DNA from 3 places in the Massilia sp. WG5 genome. Region 1 is predicted to be linked to each of the others. Evidence: predicted binding sites of a transcription regulator. Region 1 holds the regulator's gene; each other region holds the start of a gene.
What was found. Region 1 encodes FNR, which switches genes on or off when oxygen is low (the NO sensors DNR and NnrR bind a similar motif). Its sites were predicted from a motif close to TTGATNNNNATCAA; they were not measured.
Positions count from the first base shown of each region.

Region 2: paaA (1,2-phenylacetyl-CoA epoxidase subunit PaaA) is a predicted target of FNR. The motif match lies at 4,160-4,173, and genes of this name have one in related genera.
Region 3: AM586_RS15940 (XrtA system polysaccharide chain length determinant) is a predicted target of FNR. The motif match lies at 3,398-3,411, and genes of this name have one in related genera.

Region 1 covers NZ_CP012640.2:1,303,803-1,310,325, reverse strand. The annotation lists gene AM586_RS05680 (DUF885 family protein) at 1-89, shown strand, start outside; gene AM586_RS05675 (EthD family reductase) at 152-466, opposite strand; gene AM586_RS05670 (right-handed parallel beta-helix repeat-containing protein) at 550-2,070, opposite strand; gene fnr (fumarate/nitrate reduction transcriptional regulator Fnr) at 2,284-3,054, opposite strand; gene AM586_RS05660 (cytochrome ubiquinol oxidase subunit I) at 3,261-4,688, shown strand; gene cydB (cytochrome d ubiquinol oxidase subunit II) at 4,690-5,697, shown strand; gene AM586_RS05650 (DUF2474 domain-containing protein) at 5,697-5,819, shown strand; gene AM586_RS05645 (molecular chaperone) at 5,949-6,523, shown strand, end outside.
Region 2 covers NZ_CP012640.2:2,731,194-2,737,716, forward strand. The annotation lists gene paaG (2-(1,2-epoxy-1,2-dihydrophenyl)acetyl-CoA isomerase PaaG) at 1-357, opposite strand, end outside; gene paaE (1,2-phenylacetyl-CoA epoxidase subunit PaaE) at 419-1,495, opposite strand; gene paaD (1,2-phenylacetyl-CoA epoxidase subunit PaaD) at 1,500-2,018, opposite strand; gene paaC (1,2-phenylacetyl-CoA epoxidase subunit PaaC) at 2,023-2,784, opposite strand; gene paaB (1,2-phenylacetyl-CoA epoxidase subunit PaaB) at 2,793-3,077, opposite strand; gene paaA (1,2-phenylacetyl-CoA epoxidase subunit PaaA) at 3,123-4,109, opposite strand; gene paaX (phenylacetic acid degradation operon negative regulatory protein PaaX) at 4,239-5,165, shown strand; gene AM586_RS12155 (DUF2442 domain-containing protein) at 5,138-5,401, opposite strand; gene AM586_RS12160 (M14-type cytosolic carboxypeptidase) at 5,656-6,523, shown strand, end outside.
Region 3 covers NZ_CP012640.2:3,569,367-3,575,889, forward strand. The annotation lists gene AM586_RS15930 (TIGR03016 family PEP-CTERM system-associated outer membrane protein) at 1-857, opposite strand, end outside; gene AM586_RS15935 (XrtA-associated tyrosine autokinase) at 838-1,788, opposite strand; gene AM586_RS15940 (XrtA system polysaccharide chain length determinant) at 1,825-3,360, opposite strand; gene AM586_RS15945 (S1C family serine protease) at 3,791-4,507, shown strand; gene AM586_RS15950 (XrtA/PEP-CTERM system exopolysaccharide export protein) at 4,620-5,246, shown strand; gene AM586_RS15955 (hypothetical protein) at 5,483-6,028, shown strand; gene AM586_RS15960 (HPr-rel-A system PqqD family peptide chaperone) at 6,045-6,317, shown strand; gene AM586_RS15965 (HprK-related kinase A) at 6,311-6,523, shown strand, end outside.

The DNA of each region.
Region 1 (6,523 bases):
ATGACGTGGTGCTGAAAAACGGGTCGGTGCCGCTGGACGTGCTGGGGCAGATCGTCGATCGCTGGATCGCCCGGCAGAAGAAGGCTTGACCTTGCAAGCTTGCGCCGTCGTTCCCGGCATTGCCGGAAGCGACGGCGGCTGAGGCTGTCGCTTAGCCGACCACCACCTCGCTCATCTGGATCACCGGCGTCTGGTTGGTGTAGTTGGGGATGTCGGCCATGATCTCCTTCGTGTGCGGCCCGAAGCCGGCCTGGAAGGCGTCGACGGAATCGCAGAACAGGTGGCCCATGGCGATGTAGGGTGCATCCGGGGCGGACGGGCCGGCGGCGATCGCCTTGTCGACCGTGTAGTACTTGCAGTAGTCGCCCATCAGCTTCTTCACCATGGGCATGTGCTGCTCACGGTAGTAGGCGTCGTCGAAACGGGCCTCGGGGCCATTCGGATACATCACGCTCACCTTGATCATCGCCAGTCTCCTTCTCGTGGGTGGTTAAAGCCGATGAACTCATCGTGCGCCGATGTCCGGCGCTTGGCAAGTTTCCATGCATATCAGGCGACGGTAACGTTCGAGTCCGAGCCATCCGTGTAGACCTTCATGCTGGTGCTTCCCGAGAAAGCGTTTTTGGCAACGAGGGTAGGGCTGCCGTAGACATAGACCAGCGCGATGTGCGCCTGGAATGAACTGGGCGTCGTTCCTCCGCTGCGCCGGTTCAGCCTGGAGAAGCTGCAGTTCGAATCCATCTTGTTGGAACTGATCGTATGGCCGCCCGTGTCGGGCCACCTGGCCGGATCGCCGCCGCCGTACACCTGAATGCCGTTTCCCTCGTTCTTCGAGATGACGTTGCCGTAGATCGAACACTTGCTGGTCCCGTTATCCAGGCCGATGCCGACCCCTTCCGAACCATTGTCCAGCGGGCCGCCGTAGTTGCGGTTGGATTTGCAGGTGTTGTAGCGGATCGTGTGCCCCGATACGGCATCCGGCCCCGCCGAGGTCAGCTCGATGCCGCGTCCGTACCAGCTCGGACCAAAATCCCCGCCATTCGCATTGCAGACGTTGTTCTCGATCATGTAATTCCTGGCGAGCCCGCTGATATGAATGCCGAAATTCATATTGTTGCTGCAGTTATTGTTGCCGACGTAGTTGCCATCGCCGCTGTTGATGAGGATGCCGGTGAGCATCCCGCTTACGGTATTCTTGTCCAAGGTGGCGCCGGCCCCCTGGACCAGGTAGACGCCGATCGCCCTGGGGTTCGTGCTGTAGGCGACGCCGGTCGGCGGAGAAACGCGGTTCCCGCGAATCACGAGATGCGTGAGGAAGGTGTCGCTGCTGTAGGTTTCGCAGCGGATGCCGTGCGAGCTCCCGGTGCCGCCGCCGTGGTGGCGGACGGTATTGTTGAGCAGGCGGATGTCGTCGACGGTGAGGTTCGCGGCCACCAGGATCCCGTGGTTGGCATATGTGGCGCTGTTACTGATGACGTCGAGCACGCAGTTGGAGACGGTCGTGTGGCTTTTATTGAACATATACACGCCGGCGCAGTTCGATGTCAGCCTGCAGTTGTCGAACACGCAGTTATTGCCCAGCCAGATGATCGCCGCGTCGCTGGCTTCCGGCAAGGCGCTGTTCCGGATGTCCAGGTTGCGGTAGGTGACGAAATCGCGCTCCTGCTTCAACACCGCGATCGAGGCGCCGTCGGCCGGCGCGGTGGGCGCGGCCGGCAGGACAATGACCGGTTTTGGCCTTGACGCATCGTCGCTGCCGTCGGATCGGTAATAGGCGCCGATCGTGATGCGCTGGGACGGCACGCCGCTCGCCGACAGCTGGAAGACACCGGAATAGGTCGTGCCCCGTTTCTGCAGATAGGTGTGGCCGGGCGTCCAGGAAACGCTGGTCCAGGAGCGGAACGGGCTGGCAAGCGTGCCGTCGCCCGGGCCGGCGACTGTCGGATCGATGTAATGCACGTTCGCGCTGGTCGCGGCCTGGGCCCTCGTGAGCCATGGAAGCGCCGCGCCGGCGCATACGGAGACGCCCACGCGGGAGGCAATCCGAAGGAAGTTTCTTCGCTTGGTCATGACTGTTTCTCCAGAAACCGACAAAGATGGTGGACACTGCTCTGTCCGCCTGGCCGATGGTAAGCTTTGCGGTCGCAAAGCCGCAACGACTCTTTGTCGAAAAAGGAGAAATGCAGTCAGGCCGAGTTGTTGCGACGCCAATTCCCAGCGTCAAGTAGGTTGACTTGCCTGGGGTTTGCGCGGCCTGGGCGGCAGCCGGACGCCATGCCGGGCTCACGCCATCGGACTGCACTGCTCGGTGCCGGCCGCCATCGCCTTCAGGCGCGGCAGGTCGAGCAGGCTCACTTCGCGCTTGTCGATCGCCACCAGTCCCATTTTCTTGAAGCGCGACAGCAGCCGGCTGATGCTTTCGATGGTGAGCCCCAGGTAGTTGCCGATGTCTTCGCGCGACATGCGCAGGGCGAACTGGGTGGGCGAATAGCCGCGTGCGGCGTAGCGGGCCGATTTGTTGACGAGGAAAACGGCGAAGCGCTGCTCGGCGCGCATATTGCCGAGCAAGAGCATGACATTCTGCTCGCGCGTGATCTCGTTGCTCATGATGCGGTGGAAATGGCGCAGCAGGGCGGGGACTTGGCCGAACAGCTCTTCCAGGTTGGCGAAGGGGATCTCGCAGACTTCGCTGTCCTCGAGCGCCACCGCATCGCAGCGATAGCGGTCGCCGCTGATCGCATCCATGCCGAGCAGCTCGCCGGCCATCTGGAAGCCCGTGATCTGGGCTTCGCCGGCCGCGTTCACCTGGTAGGTCTTGAAATGCCCGAAGCGCACGGCGTACAGGTTACGGAAGGGCTCGCCCATCTTGTACAGCGCCTCGTCGCGCTCGAGCCGGCGGCGGCGGCCGATGATCTTGTCGAGGCGGTCGATATCCGCATTTTCCAGGCCCATCGGCAGGCACAGCTGGTGCATGCTGCAGGCTGCGCAGCTGGCCTTCAGCGCCGAGACGTTCAGGGGCCTGCTGTCATTCTGGATGGAAATAGCCTGGATCATCGGAAGTGAAGAGTCGGATGGCGGTCGATACCGGATTATACGGCCCGTCGCCACGCACGGGGCCGTCTCCTTGGCTTTTAGTCAAGGACTTGTTTGTACTTCGTGTCATTTCCAACAGCCCGGCGGGGGCGAGCATTGTCATCCTGCCAATCGTGCGCACACTGGCCCATGCTAGATTCGGGACACGACATCACGGGAGGACTTTCATGTTCGGACTGGCGGCATTGGACCTGGCGCGCGTGCAGTTCGCGTTTACGATGTCGTTCCACATCCTGTTCCCGGCCATTACCATCGGCCTGGCCAGCTACCTTGCCGTGCTGGAACTGTGCTGGCTGAAGACGAAGCGCCGGGTCTTCGTCGACCTGTACCACTTCTGGCTGAGGATCTTCGCCGTCACCTTCGGCATGGGTGTCGTCTCCGGCATCGTGATGGCCTACCAGTTCGGCACCAACTGGAGCTATTTTTCCGACTACGCCGGGTCCATCACCGGACCCCTGCTGGCCTACGAGGTGCTGACCGCCTTCTTCCTGGAAGCCGGCTTCCTGGGCGTGATGCTGTTCGGCTGGACCCGGGTCGGACCCGGGCTGCACTTCCTCGCCACCTGCATGGTCGCGCTCGGCACGCTGATTTCCGCCACCTGGATCCTCGGCTCGAACAGCTGGATGCAGACCCCGCAGGGCTATGCCATCGTCGAGGGCCGCATGGTGCCGGTCGACTGGCTGAAGATCGTCTTCAATCCCTCCTTTCCCTACCGGCTGGTGCACATGTCGATCGCCGCCTTCCTGTCGACCGCGCTGTTCGTCGGCAGCTCGGCCGCCTGGCACCTGCTGAAAGGGCGGGGCAACGATGCGGTGCGCACCATGCTGTCGATGGCGATGTGGCTGGTCCTGATCGTGGCGCCGGTCCAGGCCGTTGTGGGCGACATGCACGGCCTGAACACCCTGCAGCACCAGCCGGCCAAAATCGCCGCGCTCGAGGGCCACTGGCAGAACGAGGGCGACAAGCCGCTGCCGCTGCTGCTGTTCGGCATTCCGTCGATGAAGGACGAGGAAACGAAATTTGCCGTCGGCATCCCGCGCCTCGGCAGCCTGATCCTGACCCATAGCTGGGGCGGCCAGATCAAGGGCCTGAAGGAATTCCCGAAGGACGAGCGGCCGAATTCCCTGATTCTCTTCTGGAGCTTCCGCGTGATGGTCGGGCTGGGTCTCCTGATGATCGCGCTGGGCTCCTGGAGCCTGTGGCTGCGGGTGAAAAAACGGCTGTTCGAGCAGCGCCTGTTCCTGCGCATGGCGATGTGGATGGGGCCGGCCGGCCTGCTGGCGGTGCTGGCCGGCTGGATCACCACCGAGGTCGGACGCCAGCCCTGGATCGTCTACGGCGTGCTGCGCACCGCGGACGCCGCATCGAAGATTTCCGTCGGCCCGCTGGCGCTGAGCCTGGCCGTATTCGTGGTGGCCTACCTGTTCGTGTTCGGGGTCGGCATCGCCTATGTGCTGCGGCTGGTGCGCAAGGGCCCGCAGGCCTTCGACCTGGCCCGCGCGCCGCAGGGCGGGCCGGGCAGGGGACGCACGCCGGCGCGGCCGCTGTCGGTGCCCGAGCCGGACGCTTCCGTCAACGAAGACAACATGACCTGATATGGACATCGACATCACCGCAGTCTGGGCCGGCATCATCTTCTTTTCCGTCTTCATGTACGTGGTGCTGGACGGCTTCGACCTCGGCATCGGCATGCTGTACCCCTTCGTGCCGGGCAGGCGCGAGCGCGACGTGATGATGAACTCGGTGGCGCCGATCTGGGACGGCAACGAGACCTGGCTGGTGCTGGGCGGCGAGGGGCTGCTGGCGGCCTTCCCGGTCGCCTACGCGGTGATCCTGCCGGGCCTCTACCTGCCGCTGATCTTTATGCTGGTGGGCCTGATCTTCCGCGGCGTGGCCTTCGAATTCCGCTTCAAGGCGAACGACCGCGAACGCCCGGTCTGGGACCTGGCCTTCATCTGCGGTTCGATGACGGCGGCCTTCTTCCAGGGCGTGTCGCTGGGCGCCTTCCTGTCCGGGATCCCGGTGTCGGGACGCAGCTACGCCGGCGGGCCGCTCGACTGGTTCGCGCCTTTCCCGCTGGTGGCCGGCTGCGGGGTGATGATCGCCTACACGCTGCTGGGCGCGACCTGGCTGGTGATGAAGACCGAGGGCGAGCTCCACCAGCGCATGGTCAGGCTGGCGCGGACCTTCACCCTGCTGCTGCTGGCGGCGGTGGCGGTGGTCAGCGTGTGGACGCCGCTGTCCCAGCACCAGGTGGCCGAGCGCTGGTTCAGCTTCCCCAACCTCCTGATCCTGTCGCCGGTGCCGCTGCTGGTGGCGGCCTCGGCGTTCTGGCTGCTGTGGTCGCTGAAACGGCATCCGCACCGCCAGCCTTTCGCCGCGGCGCTGGCCCTGACGCTGCTGGGCTTTGTCGGCATGGCGATCAGCATCTGGCCGCACATCGTGCCGCCCGCGATCACGATCTGGGAGGCGGCGGCGCCGCCCGCCACCCAGGGCTTCGCGCTGGTCGGCACGCTGATCGTGCTGCCGCTGATCCTGGCCTACACGGCCTGGTCCTATTACGTATTCCGCGGCAAGGTCGTGGACAGCGAGGGTTATCACTGATGGCGTCGCTATGGCTGCGGCGCCTCGGCTGGATGCTTGCCCTGTGGCTGGGCGGGGTGGCGGCGCTGGGCGTGGTCGCCTGGCTGATCCGGGTGCTGATGCATGCGGCCGGCATGAAGTAGACAGGCCAGGAAGTTCAACCGTGCGCGCCCTCCGGGGAGCCTGGTACTACACTTTCAGTATAGATTTGCTAACGGGAGTGTCGCTCAGTGCCTCAGGAATCCGCGCCTATACAAACGATGGCCTTGCCCTTGTCCGATGAAGACCAGGCCAGGGCCGATTTTTACGCACTGATCGCGCGCCTTATGCTGGCGCCGCCCAACGCCGGCCTGCTGGCCGCCCTGGCCGAGGCCGAGCCGCTCGACGCCGACGGCATCGACGAAGACGGACGGGCGCTCCAGGAGGCGTGGCTGAAGCTGACCCAGGCCGCCAGCGTGATGGATGCCGGCGCGCTGGCCGAGGAATTCGACGCGCTCTTCATCAGCACCGGCGATCCGCTGCTGAACCCCTACGGTTCGGTCTACCTGGCCGGCCACCTGAACGACTTTCCGCTGGCCGAACTGCGCCAGGACCTGGCCCGCCTGCGCATTGCGCGGGCGCGCGGCGTGGGCGAGTTCGAGGACCACCTGAGCGCCCTGTGCGAGACCATGCGCGTGCTGATCACCGGCGCGCCGGGCATCGCGCGCCAGCCGCTGGCCGAGCAGAAGCGGCTGTTCGTGGCGCACATCCAGCCCTGGTACGCGGCCTGCCTGCGCGACGTTGCCGCGGCCGGACCGGCGAATTTCTACAAGGTCGTCGCCGCGTTCGCCGGCGCCTTCCTGGCGGT
Region 2 (6,523 bases), 1.4 Mb from region 1:
CGCCAGGTTGGCGCCGGCGCCGGCGGCCACGCCGTTCACCGCGCAGATCACCGGCATCGGCAGCGTGCGCAGGGTCGTGACCAGCGGCGCATAGAATTTTTCGACCGATTCGCCGAGGTCGACGCCCGGCGCCCCCGGCTCGACCGCGCGGTCGTTCAGGTCCTGGCCGGCGCAGAAGCCGCGGCCGGCGCCGGTCAGCACCAGCACGCGCACGGTCTTGTCGGCCTGCAGCCGGTTCAGCGCGTCGCGCACTTCGCCGTGCATGGCCTGGGTGAAGCTGTTCAGGCGCTCGGGGCGGTTGAGGGTGAGGACGGCGATGCCGTCATCGATGGTGAATTTGATGGATGCGTAGGTCATGGTGTCTGCTCCTGTTTTTTATCACCGTGGTCCCCGCCTTCGCGGGGACGACGAGTCTCATTTATTCGTGCACGTCGAAATCGACGACGACCCTGTCCGTCACCGGAAAACTCTGGCAGCTCAGCACGAAGCCGCGCGCCACTTCGTAGTCCTCGAGCGCGTAGTTGACGTCCATCTCGACCTGCCCTTCGAGCACCTTGCAGCGGCAGGTCGAGCACACCCCGCCCTTGCAGGAGTAGCGCATGTCCAGCCCTGCGCGCAGGCCGGCGTCGAGCAGGGATTCCTTGTCCTTGTCCATGGTGAAGCTGGCGTGGACACCGTCCATGACCACCGTGACTTCGGTCTGGTGGCGCGGCTCCGCCGACACCGGGCGCGGCTTGCGCGGGGCCTGGGCGGCGCCGGCGGCGAACAGCTCGATGCGGATGCGTTCCTTCGGCATGCCCGCTTCCTGCAGCGCGTTCGAGACGCCGTGCATCATGTCCTCGGGGCCGCAGATGAAGGCGTAGTCGACGTCCTCCACGCGCAGCCAGTGCCGGAACAGTTCGCGGCACTTGGCTTCGGTGATGCGGCCGTGGAACAGCTCGATGTCCTGGGGCTCGCGGCTCATGATGTAGACCAGGTTCAGGCGCTCCATGTACCGGTCCTTCAGCTCGGCCAGCTCGTCGCGGAAGATCACGGACGAGGAAGCGCGGTTCCCGTACAGCAGGGTGAAGCGGCTGTCCGGCTCGGCCATCAGCGTGGTCTTCACGATCGACAGGATCGGCGTGATGCCGCTGCCGGCCGCGAAGGCCAGGTAGTGGCGGCGGCTCGCGGGTTCGAGCGGCAGGTTGAAGCGGCCTTCGGGCGGCATCACGTCGATCGTCACGCCGGGGCGGATGCATTCGTTGGCCCAGGTCGAGAACAGGCCGCCGTTCACGCGCTTGATGGCGACGCGCAGGCAATCGTCCTGCACCGCCGAGCAGATCGAGTAGGAACGGCGCACGTCCTCGCCGTCGATCATCGCGCGCAGGGTCAGGTGCTGGCCCTGCTGGTATTGGAAGGCCTCGCGCAGCTCGGGCGGCACGTCGAAGGTGACCGCGATCGCGTCGCGCGTTTCATGCTTCACCTTGGCGACAGTCAGGGGATGGAATTTGCTCATCGTCTTAATGGCACTTGAAGTAGTCGAAAGGCTCGCGGCAGTCGAGGCACTGGTACAGCGCCTTGCATGGCGTCGAGCCGAACTGGCTGGTCAGCCGGGTATGCTGCGAGCCGCAATGCGGGCAGGCGACGCTCGGTTGCTGGATCGCGTGGCGTTTCACCCCATGCTGCAGGGCGCTGATGTCGATCACCTGCTGCACCGGCGGTGCGATGCCGTAGCCCTTCAGGGCGGCCTTGCCGGCCTCGCTCATCCAGTCGGTGGTCCAGGCCGGCGACAGGCGGGTGGCGATGCGCACCTTGCCCAGGCCACGCGCGTGCAATGCCTGCTCCACGTCCTCGGCGATCACCTGCATCGCCGGGCAGCCGGAATAGGTCGGGGTGATCGTCACCACGCACTCGTCGCCGTCGAAGGCGACCTCGCGCACGATGCCGAGGTCGACCACCGAGATCACCGGGATCTCCGGGTCGGGCACCTCGCCGAGCCAGGCCCAGACCTGGGCGCTGGCTTGTGCGGTATCGGTCATGGCCTTACCACTCGACGCCGGGATAGGCGCGCTGCAGGAACTGCATCTCGGCCAGGATGTAGCCGAGGCGCTCGCTGTGCCGGCCCTGCTTGCCGCCGCGCTGCATGTAGGCGCCGGGGTCGGGCATGGGCAGGGTCGCTTCGGCGAAGACTTCCGACACGTGCTGCAGGAAGGCTTCGCGCAGCGCTTCCGCGGCGGGGGCGACGCCCTGCTCCACCATGGCCAGCTCGAGCTCGTCGTAGATGAAGACTTCGCCCGTATAGGTCCACAGCTCGTCGATCGCGGCTTGCATCTTCGCGTGGCTGACCGGCGTGCCGTCGCCCAGGCGCACCACCAGGTCGCCGCTGCGGCGCAGGTGGTAGGTGACTTCCTTGACCGATTTTTCCGCGATCTCGGCGATGCGCCTGTCGGTCGAGGACAGCAGCCCGCGCATCAGGAAGTAGTGCCAGGTGTCGAAGAAGAACTGGCGCACCATGGTCTGGGCGTAGTCGCCGTTCGGCTGTTCGACCAGCAGGACATTGCGGAACTCGCGGCTGTCGCGCAGGTAGGCGAGGCGGTCCTCGTCGCGGCCGCGGCCTTCGAGTTCGCCGGCGTAGCCCAGCCACATGCGGGTCTGGCCGAGCAGGTCGAGGGCGACGTTGGTGAGCGCCATGTCCTCTTCCAGCGCCGGACCCTTGCCGCACAGCTGGGACAGCTGCTGGGACAGGATCAGGGCGTTGTCGCCCTGGCGCAGAAGGTATTCGATCTTGGCCAATTCAAGGTTCACGGCCGGCCTCACAGGTTCTTGACTTCTTCCGGCATCGGGAAGAAGGTCGGGTGGCGATACACCTTGCTGTTGGACGGCTCGAACAGCGCGTCCTTGTCGCTCGGGCTGGAGGCGACGATGTCGGCCGCCTTCACGACCCAGATCGAGACGCCTTCGTTACGGCGCGTGTAGACGTCGCGCGCATTGTTGATCGCCATCTCGGCATCCGGTGCGTGCAGGCTGCCGACGTGCTTGTGGGCGAGTCCGTGCTGGCTGCGGATGAAGACTTCCCACAGGGGCCATTCTTTGCTCATTGTTGTCTCCGGGTTTTTACGTGGGCACGGGGTGCCCACCCTACATCAGGCGACCTGCCTGGCAGCCTGCTTGTCCGCATGCGCCACCAGCGCCTCGCGGAACCATGCGCCGTCTTCCCAGGCCTTGACCCGGGTGCGCAGGCGCTCCTTGTTGCAGGGCCCGTTGCCCTTCAGGACGTTGTGGAATTCGTCCCAGTCGATCTCGCCGAAATCGTAGTGGCCGCGTTCTTCGTTCCACTTCAGGTCGGGGTCGGGGACGCTCAGGCCCAGGAATTCGGCCTGCGGCACGGTCTGGTCGACCATGCGCTGGCGCAGTTCGTCGTTCGAGAACAGCTTGATCCGCCACTGCGTCGACTGCGCGCTGTTGACCGACTCGGCGTCCGACGGGCCGAACATCATCAGCGAGGGCCACCACCAGCGGTTCAGGGCGTCCTGGGCCATCGCCTTCTGTTCGGGCGAGCCCTGGGCCAGCTTCATCATGATGTCGTAGCCCTGGCGCGCGTGGAAGGACTCTTCCTTGCACACGCGGATCATGGCGCGCGCATACGGCCCATACGAGCAGCGGCAAAGCGGGATCTGGTTGATGATGGCCGAGCCGTCGACCAGCCAGCCGATCGCGCCGATGTCGGCCCAGGTCAGCGTGGGGTAGTTGAAGATGCTCGAGTACTTGGCCTTGCCCGCGTGCAGGGCCTCCAGCAGCTCGTCGCGCGAGACGCCCAGGGTTTCGGCGGCGCTGTACAGGTAGAGGCCGTGGCCGGCTTCGTCCTGGATCTTGGCCAGCAGGATCGCCTTGCGCTTGAGGGTGGGGGCGCGCGTGACCCAGTTGCCTTCCGGCAGCTGGCCGACGATCTCGGAATGGGCATGTTGGGAAATCTGGCGCACCAGGGTCTTGCGGTAAGCCTCGGGCATCCAGTCCTTCGGCTCGATCTTGACGCCGGCGTCGATGCGGGCCTGGAAAGCCTGTTCATCCGCGCTCATGTCGTCGCGCGTCTGTACCTTCTTGAGGCCGGTTTCTACCAGTTGGGCATACATGGTGGTCTCCGTTTGTGTTCTGTCTGAATCCATAATACGATACAAAAAACTGGATGTACACCAAAATTTTGAATCATATCGATGTGCAACAATCTATCCCATGCATCGTGATTACGGTAAAGTAACTGTATGAAAATGCTCACCAGCAGCGAGTGGATAGCCCGCTTCCTTACCACCGATCCGCCGCGCTCGAAGTCGCTGGTCATGACGATCTTCGGCGACGCCATCGCCCCACACGGCGCCCGCCTGTGGCTGGGCAGCCTGATCGAGCTGGTGGCGCCGATGGGCGTCACCGACCGCCTGGTGCGCACCAGTGTATTCCGCCTGGTGCAGGAAGGCTGGCTGGTCGCGAGCCGCGAGGGGCGGCGCAGCAGCTATGCCCTGCTGCCGGAGGCGCGTCCGCGCTTCGAGCGCGCGAACCGCCGCATCTACGCCCCGCCCGGCCTCGACTGGGATGGCCGCTGGACCGTGGTGATGGCACCGAACGGCAGCATCGACGCCAGCCTGCGCGCGGCCGTGCGCAAGGAGCTCGAGTGGGAAGGTTACGCGATGCTGGCGCCGGGGCTGCTGGCCCATCCGGCGGCCGATCCGGCGCCGCTGGCCGAGATCCTCGATCGCATCAAGGGCGCCGGCAAGGTCTTCGTCTGCAGCGCCGCCGAACTGCCCGGGTCCGGCTCGCGTCCGCTGGGCGAACTGGTGCACGAAGGCTGGAACCTGTCCGGCGTGGTGGCCGGCTACCGCCGCTTCATCGAGGAGTTCTCGCCGCTGCTGGCACTGCTGAAGGAAGAAAAGGAACTCACGCCCGAGGCGGCGTTCGTGATGCGCAGCCTGCTGATCCACGCCTACCGCCGCGTCCAGCTGCACGACCCGATGCTGCCGCTGGAGCTGCTGCCCCAGCCCTGGCCGGGCTCGGAAGCCTACGCGCTGGCGCAGGCGATCTACCGCCTGAGCTGGCAGCAGGCGGAGCGGCACCTGATGGATGTGCTGCGCAGGGAAGATGCGGATGCGCCCGAAGCGGATGCCGGCTTCTATGAGAGGTTCGGCGGATTGCGCTGAGGCGCGCTCATCGACAGCCGGATGCTCTCGACGCTGAGCTCGAGGTCGAGTCCCGGCCAGTACAGGCAGGTATCGCCGAAGCACTCGACCCGGCACAATTGCGCCACCGTCGCATCCTCGAACCAGGGATACATGGCGAAGGGCAGGTACAACTCTTCCCGATGACAGCGCAGCCAGAAACCCTGGCTGTCGATGCTGGTGATTTCGGCCCGTGCCACGCGAATTTCATTCTTCATTGTTTTCCTCCGAAACAGCAACGGTAGCAGCGGAGAGCAGGCCATCATTTGACCGGCAGCAGACGAGCCGATTTGCGCGGCGAAACAAGGTATGGTTATGATGCGTGCCTCACCACTCAAATAACAGGACCTGGTCAAACCGTCGCGAGCGGCCGCAGTTTCGGCTGAGAAGCGCAGCCGTACTTACGGTACGGCGAGCATCGCAAGCCGAAAATGCAACGCGCAGCAGGTTTGCCCAGGCCCCATCCACAACCATGTCTATCAAGATTAGCAGCCAGTTCGACGCTGGCGCCATCGAGGTCGTGAACGCCACAAGCGCGACCGCCATCGATCTGAACATCCGCAAGGATTCGCACGCCGACATCACCCAGTGGTTCTACTTCCGCCTGCAGGGCGCGCAGGCGCAGCCCTGCACGATCCGCCTGCTGAACGCCGGCCAGTCGGCCTACCCGGCGGGATGGGAAGACTACAACGCGATGGCGAGCTATGACCGCATCAACTGGTTCCGCGTGCCGACCAGCTTCGACGGCCAGGTGCTGAGCATCGAGCACACCCCGGCCATGGACAGCGTCTACTACGCCTACTTCGAGCCCTATTCCTGGGAGCGCCACCTGGAGCTGCTGGACCGCGCCCAGCTGTCCGAACACGTGCGCATGCTCGACCTCGGTTCGACCATCGACGGCCGCGACCTGAACCTGCTCGTCATCGGCGAGCCGGCGGAAGGCAAGAAGAAAGTCTGGGTGATCGCACGCCAGCACCCGGGCGAGACGATGGCCGAATGGTTCGTCGAAGGCATGCTCGACGCCCTGCTCGACCCGGCCCATCCCTTCGGGCGTCAGTTATTGAAAGAATCGGTGTTCTACGTGGTGCCGAACATGAACCCGGACGGCTCGGTGCGGGGCAACCTGCGCACGAATGCCGCCGGCGCCAACCTGAACCGCGAGTGGCTGAACCCGAGCATGGAGCGCAGCCCGGAAGTCTTCCTGGTGCTGAAGAAGATGCACGAAACCGGCGTCGACATGTGCCTGGACGTGCACGGCGACGAGGGCCTGCCCTACGTGTTCATCGCCGGCAGCGAATCCCTGCCGAACTTTACCGCCGAACAGGCCGCCGCCCAGAAGG
Region 3 (6,523 bases), 2.3 Mb from region 1:
CTGGCTTGCAGGTTGGTGCGGCTCGACGGGGTCCAGATGAAGCCGCCGGACCAGTTGCGTCCGGCGGTGCGTCCGCCCAGCGCCTGGTAATCGTATTCGTCGTAGCCGGCGCTGGCGGTGGCGCTCAGGTACGACGAATAGCGCAGGCGCAGGTTGCCCAGCGCATTGCTGGACGACGAGCCGCCGGCCAGGCGGTTCTGCATTTCCTGGTGGGTGTACGACAGGCCCCAGCCGACGGCATGGAAGGCGGTCCCGCTGTTCACGTTCACGCTGCTCGTGCTGGCGGTGCTTGAACCGAACAGGTTGCGCGCGCCGGCATCGACGCCATCGCGCGAATAGCGCAGCAGCAGGTTGGCCACGTTGCTGTAGTGGTGCTGGACGTAAGGACTGATGCGCCAGGTGTTGACGGTGGTGCGGTTGCCCATCGTATACAGGCTGTCGCTCACCTGGGGGCCGAAGGCCGAGATACTCTGCGGGCCGCCGCTGGCCGCCACGTCGAGGAACACGTCGTCCGTCAGCTTGGCCAGGGCGGCGGCGCTGTAGTCGTGTTCGCGGTTGTTCAGGTTCGGCAGGCTGCCATCGGTGTAAGCGAACTGGTGTACCCGGCCGGACGCGGAAAAGCGCAGGCGCGAACTCAGCTCCGTCACTGCAAACCCACCCATTGCTTCGCTGACGAACTGGCCGTGCGCCCGATCGCCGGGCTGCAGGTTGACGTTGTCGGTATAGGTTTCGGTCGCCCCGACGGTCGGGGTAAATTTCCAGTCGGCGCGACATTCGGCCGACCACAGCAACGCCGCCATGGCGAGCGGCGTCAGCAGAAGCGCCCGTTCTGGACGCTTAGCCGTAGTGATAGTCATACGTCTCTTCAATGCCGGGGAGGTCCCTGGTCTTGTTATAGATGAGATTTACGTTGTTCAGGCCATCGAGCTGGCTCAGGGCTTCCTTGACCGCATGCTGGGTCGTGGTCTGGGCTTCGACCACCAGGACGATCTGGCCCATGTGCGAGGCCAGCACGCGCGATTCGCTGGTCAGCAGCAGCGGCGGCGAATCGAAGATCACGATGCGGTCCGGATAGCGGTTGGCGATTTCGGTGACCAGGTTGCTCATGGTCGAGCTGGCCAGCAGCTCGGTCGCGCGCGGGGTGCTGGTGCCGGCCGGCAGGATCGACAGGGTGTCGACGTTGGTGCGCAGCATCACGTCGCCCATGTCGAGCTTCTCGTCGACCAGCAAGTCCATCAGGCCGCGCTGGGCCGGCAGGCCGAGCGTGCGCAGCACCGACGGACGGGCCACGTCGGCATCGACCAGCAGCACGGTGTGGTCGAGTTCCATGGCGATGCTCATCGCCAGGTTGATCGCGCTGTAGGTCTTGCCTTCACCCGGCAGCGAGCTGGTGATCATGATCAGGTTGCCCGGCTTGTCACCCGGCGCGCGCTCGGCGAAGGCGCGCTGCAGCAGCGGGCGCTTGATGATACGGAAGTCTTCCAGCAGCGGCGTACGGCCGCTGGCCGCGGTGACCATGCCGGTCTCGCGCATGCGCGCCAGGTCCAGTTCGACGCGGCGGGTGCTGAACTTCGGCACGGCGCGCTCGGCGCCAGCGGCTGGCGCTGCCGCCGCGGGGGCGGCGCCAAAGGCCGGCGTGGCCGGGACTGCGTGCACGACCTCATGCGCCGGGATGTCCAGCACCGCGGCCGGGGCCGCGCTGGCGTCGATGGGGCTGGCAGGGATGACGGGGGCGGTGCTGCGCTGCTGCCGGTCGATGCGGCTGGCCGCTTTTTCGATAATGCTCACGAGGAACTCCTTGCAATCTTTACGGGGGCGCCGCGATTAAAGCGTCGGATGGGACAGGATCGCTGCCATCCCGGCGCCATAAATGCCGAACAGGACCAGTACCGATACCCCGAGCGCGGCCAGGCGGCGCTTGCGGCGGATCGTCTGTTGCGAGGTCCAGTTCATGCCGATCGAGCCGAGCACCGGCAGGCCGGTGACCTCGCGCAGGGTGGCCTGGCTCAGGAAGGTCGGGCGCAGCTGGCTCATCAGGAAGGCGACGGCGATGCCGGCCACCAGGGCGCCGGCGAACACCAGCGAGAACAGGCGCAGGCGGTTCGGGCCGCTCGGCTGCAGCGGGACGGTCGGCGGGTCGATCACGCGGAAGTTCAGCATGTCGGTGGCGGACGACAGGTCACCCGACAGGCGTGCCTGTTCGCGGCGTTCCAGCAGCTTCTGGTAGTTTTCCTTGTTGACCTGGTAGTCGCGGTTGAGCTGGGCCAGCTGGGCTTCGACTTCCGGCACCGAGGCGCTCTGGGTGCGCAGGCGGGCGACGCGGGCCGCATATTCGTCGACGCGGGTGCGCATCGACGCCACATGGGCTTCGGCCTGCGACAGCGAGACGTTCAGCTGTTGCAGCATCGGGCTGTAGCCTGCGCCGGGGTCGGCGCTGCGCTTCTTCTGCTTGGACAGGTCGGCCTTCTGCGCCAGCAGCTGGTCCAGCAGGCGGCGGTTGGCGACGATGTCCGGGTGCTGCTCGGTGTACTGCAGGCGCAGGGCATCCAGGTTCTTCTGGGTGGTGGCGATGCGGGCTTCCAGTTCCGGATCGGTCACCGGGATATTGGCCACTTCGCCCGGCTTGGCCGGCTCGCCCGAGATCTGGCGGCGGATCGCGTTCCGGGCCTGCTCGGCTTCGGCCAGCTCCAGGCGCGCCTGGCTCAGCTGGTCGGTGGCCTGGCTCAGCTGGGAACTGAAGTCGCCGCCGCCTTCGCGCGGCAGCAGGCCCATGTTCCTGATCTTGAATTCCTTCAGCGAGTTTTCGGCAGCGGTCAGCTTGCCTTCATAGGACTTGATCTGGTCGTCGATGAATTGCACGGCCCGTTCCGAGTCCTGTTTCTTGCCGCTGGACCCGCCCTCGACGAAGATGGTCATCAGCGACTGCACCACGTCCTTGCCCAGCTTCGGGTTGTCCGCGGTATAGGTGATCGTATAGATGTCGTCGCGCTCGGTACCGGCGATCTTGATCTTCGCCATCAGCTCGTCGACCATCTTTTCATGTTCCTTGGTGTCCCTGGCCTTGACGTCCAGGTCCACCATGCGCATCAGGCGCTCGACGTTCGGACGGCTGATCAGGGTGCGGCGCATGAAGACCACCTGCTGGTCCAGGTTGGGCAGGGTAGTCATGCCCGACAGCAGCGGCTTGAGGATGCTTTGCGTGTCCACATACACGCGGGCCGACGCTTCGTACTGGTTGGGCAGCTTTAATACCACGGCCCAGCCGATTACGGCGATCGTCCAAGAAATGGCAACGGCATACCAGCGGTACTTGCCGATTGCTTTAAGGAAGTTCAGGAGGGTGGCTGTGATCTCTGCCATCGTGTCAATCTCACCAGGAAGGAACCGGATTTATGTACTGATCCGGGTCAAGGAAAATGGAATACTCATCATCATCGCTTGTACTCAAAGCAATTGCAATTAAGCACAAGAAAAATGTGAAGCGCTCGACAGGTAGTACCTCGTCTACAACACAAATGCCGTCAAGAAACCCGGAGATGCGCTGTACTTGCATTGATTTTGTGAAATTATTGAAAAGAGTTTATGAAAAACAAGGATGTAAGATGCATTGAGGCAATACAGCGGCGGCAGGCAGAGTATTCATGGAGTAGACTTGCAGAATCGCAATTTTCTAAAAGAAATCGAATTTATTGTAATGTCTAAATTGCAAAAAGGGGTGCACGGTTGGTGCGCAATCGAAACATGGTCTGGCGCGGCGCGTCGGCTGCTGGCGGGGGGAGTGGCGGCCTGCATGCTGGTGCCTGCAGCGGGCGCCGATCTGACGGCCGTAGTTCCGACCGTCAAGCGTTCAGTGGTCGGCGTCGGCACCTTCGAGCGCACGCGCAGTCCGTCGACCGTGTTCTTCGGCACCGGCTTCGTGACGGGCGACGGCCTGGATGTGATTACCAATGCGCATGTGGTGCCCGAGAAGCTGGACGAGGCGCATATGGAGCAGCTCGGCATCGTGACCAGCGACGGCGACGTAGTGCGGTTCCGGCCGGCCCAGCTGGTGGCGCGCGACAACGAGCATGACCTGGCCCACCTGCGGCTGAGCGGTCCGCCGCTGCCGGCCTTGAAGCTGGGCGATTCCGATGAGGCGGCCGAGGGCCAGAACCTGGCGTTCACCGGTTATCCGCTGGGCATGGTGCTGGGCCTGCATGCGGCCACCCACCGCGCCACCCTGGCGGCCATCACGCCAATCGTCATGCCGTCGCTGAACTCGCGCAAGCTCGAGGTGCGCCAGCTGGCCCAGCTTCAGCGCACGTCCTTCGACATCTTCCAGCTCGACGCGACAGCTTATCCCGGCAACAGCGGCAGCCCGGTCTACGACCCGGCCAGCGGCCAGGTATGGGGCGTGATCAACGCCGTGTTCGTCAAAGGTTTGAAGGAAACCGCGATCAGCAACCCCAGCGGCATCACGTATGCGATCCCGGTGAAATACGTTAAAAATCTAATGCAACAGAAATGAAACGTTAGGGAAAGTTTTCAAGCGTGCGCGGTCTTTTCCTAAAGCACTATGATATACAATAGCTCGCTGTTAATGGCTTACTAACATATTGCGTTCGACGAAAGGGAATGACGTGGGCAAGTACAAGGCGAACCTGATCAAACATACGGCAGTAGCGGCGTCCACTGCGCTTGCGCTGGTCCTGACCGGCTGCGCCACCAGGAGCCCGCTGCCGCCTCAAACCCAGGTCAGCAACCCCGAGTACCTGATCGGACCGGGCGATACCGTGAATATCATGGTGTGGCGCAATCCCGAGGTGTCGATGTCGGTGCCGGTGCGTCCGGACGGCAAGATCACGACCCCGCTGGTCGAAGACCTGCCGGCCGCCGGCAAGACCTCGACCGAACTGGCGCGCGATATCGAAAAGGCGCTGGCCAAATTCATCCAGCAACCAGTGGTGACCGTCATCGTCACCAACTTCATCGGCAATTTCAGCGAACAGATCCGTGTGGTCGGCCAAGCTGCCAAGCCACAAGCCCTGCCGTACCGCCGCGACATGTCCCTGATGGACGTGCTGATCGCGGTCGGCGGCGTGACCGAATTCGCGGCCGGCAACCGTGCCAGCCTGATCCGCACCGTCGATGGCAAACAGCAGAAGTTCAACGTCCGCCTGGACGATCTGATCAAGGACGGCGATATCTCGGCCAATATGCCGATGCGCCCGGGTGATGTGCTTGTGATCCCCGAAAGTTTCTTCTAATCTTACGCGTCGATAATTTTTACACTCGGCAGCGTTCCGACTTACAATGGAAATTTCCGGGTAGTACATCAGCGACTAAGCGTCTGATTTAAAATATTTTTTTCGGAACAGCGTGATCATGGCCCGGAACTTGCTTTTCATGGGAAGTCAGGGAAACTTCGCATGAACGCAACACATCTTTGGGGATATCGCACGTGCCTACCGAAAATCAAGAAAGCAATGGAAACGCGGCGCCCTTGTCCTTGAGTGAACGCGGCGCCACGCGGCGCCGGCTGGCCAAGGCCGGCGTCGGCGCAGCCGGTGTCCTGTTGACACTGGAAAGCCGTGCCGCCATGAGCCCGATGATCTGCAAGTCGCCCTCGGGCGCCCTGTCCGGCGGCTTGAGCAGTCATTACGGCCCGGAGCCAGTCTGCCAGGGGCTCTCGCCGGGATACTGGAAAAATCATACCAGCGCCTGGCCGATTCCCACCACGACCATGTTCGCCGCCGTGTTTTCCGCCGGCGACCCGCGTTCCTGCAGCGCCGATACCAAGGGCAAGAACTACACCTGCTCGACAATGCTTAACCTGCTGACGCCGCAGCACTTTGACCAGTACAAGCTGGCGATGCATGCAGTGGCGACCTACCTGAATATCAAGTCGGGCAAAATCAATTTCCTGTCCGTCGAGACGCTGCTGAGCATGTGGTCCGAGGTGCAGGCCAAGGGCTACTATGAGCCGACCGCCGGAGTGAAGTGGAGCGCCGAGCAGGTCAAGAACTACCTGCAGGCCACTCACGACTGACGGGGCGGCAATAAGCATGTGGCGCGTGGTTCAAGGGCAATCCCTTTTCTTTCGGGAATGGGATGGCGAAGCGGTGTTGTACAACGACCTGTCAGGCAATACCCACCTGCTGGATGGCGGCGCCATCGATGTGCTGCAGGCCTTGCGCGCCGGCCCGGCCGATGCCGCTACCCTGGCGGCCGGACTGGCCGGGCGCTTCGAGGCCGATGCCGATGAACTGAGCGCCGTGATCGACGACATGCTGGCCGGCCTGGCCACCCTCGACCTGGTCGAATTTTCCCCATGCTGACCATCGCCGACCTGCCGCGGCGCGAGCTGGCGGCGCGCCTGGCCGGCCCGGGGCTGGTCCTGCGCACCGGGCCCTTCGCCAACCGCATCCGCAGCGACATTCCCTATCTGGTCGATGGCATTGCGCTGCTGTACGCCGACTATCCGGTTGACGAGCCCGGCGGCTTTGCCGACTTCCACCTGTCGCTGCATCGCGCGGGCGGCGTG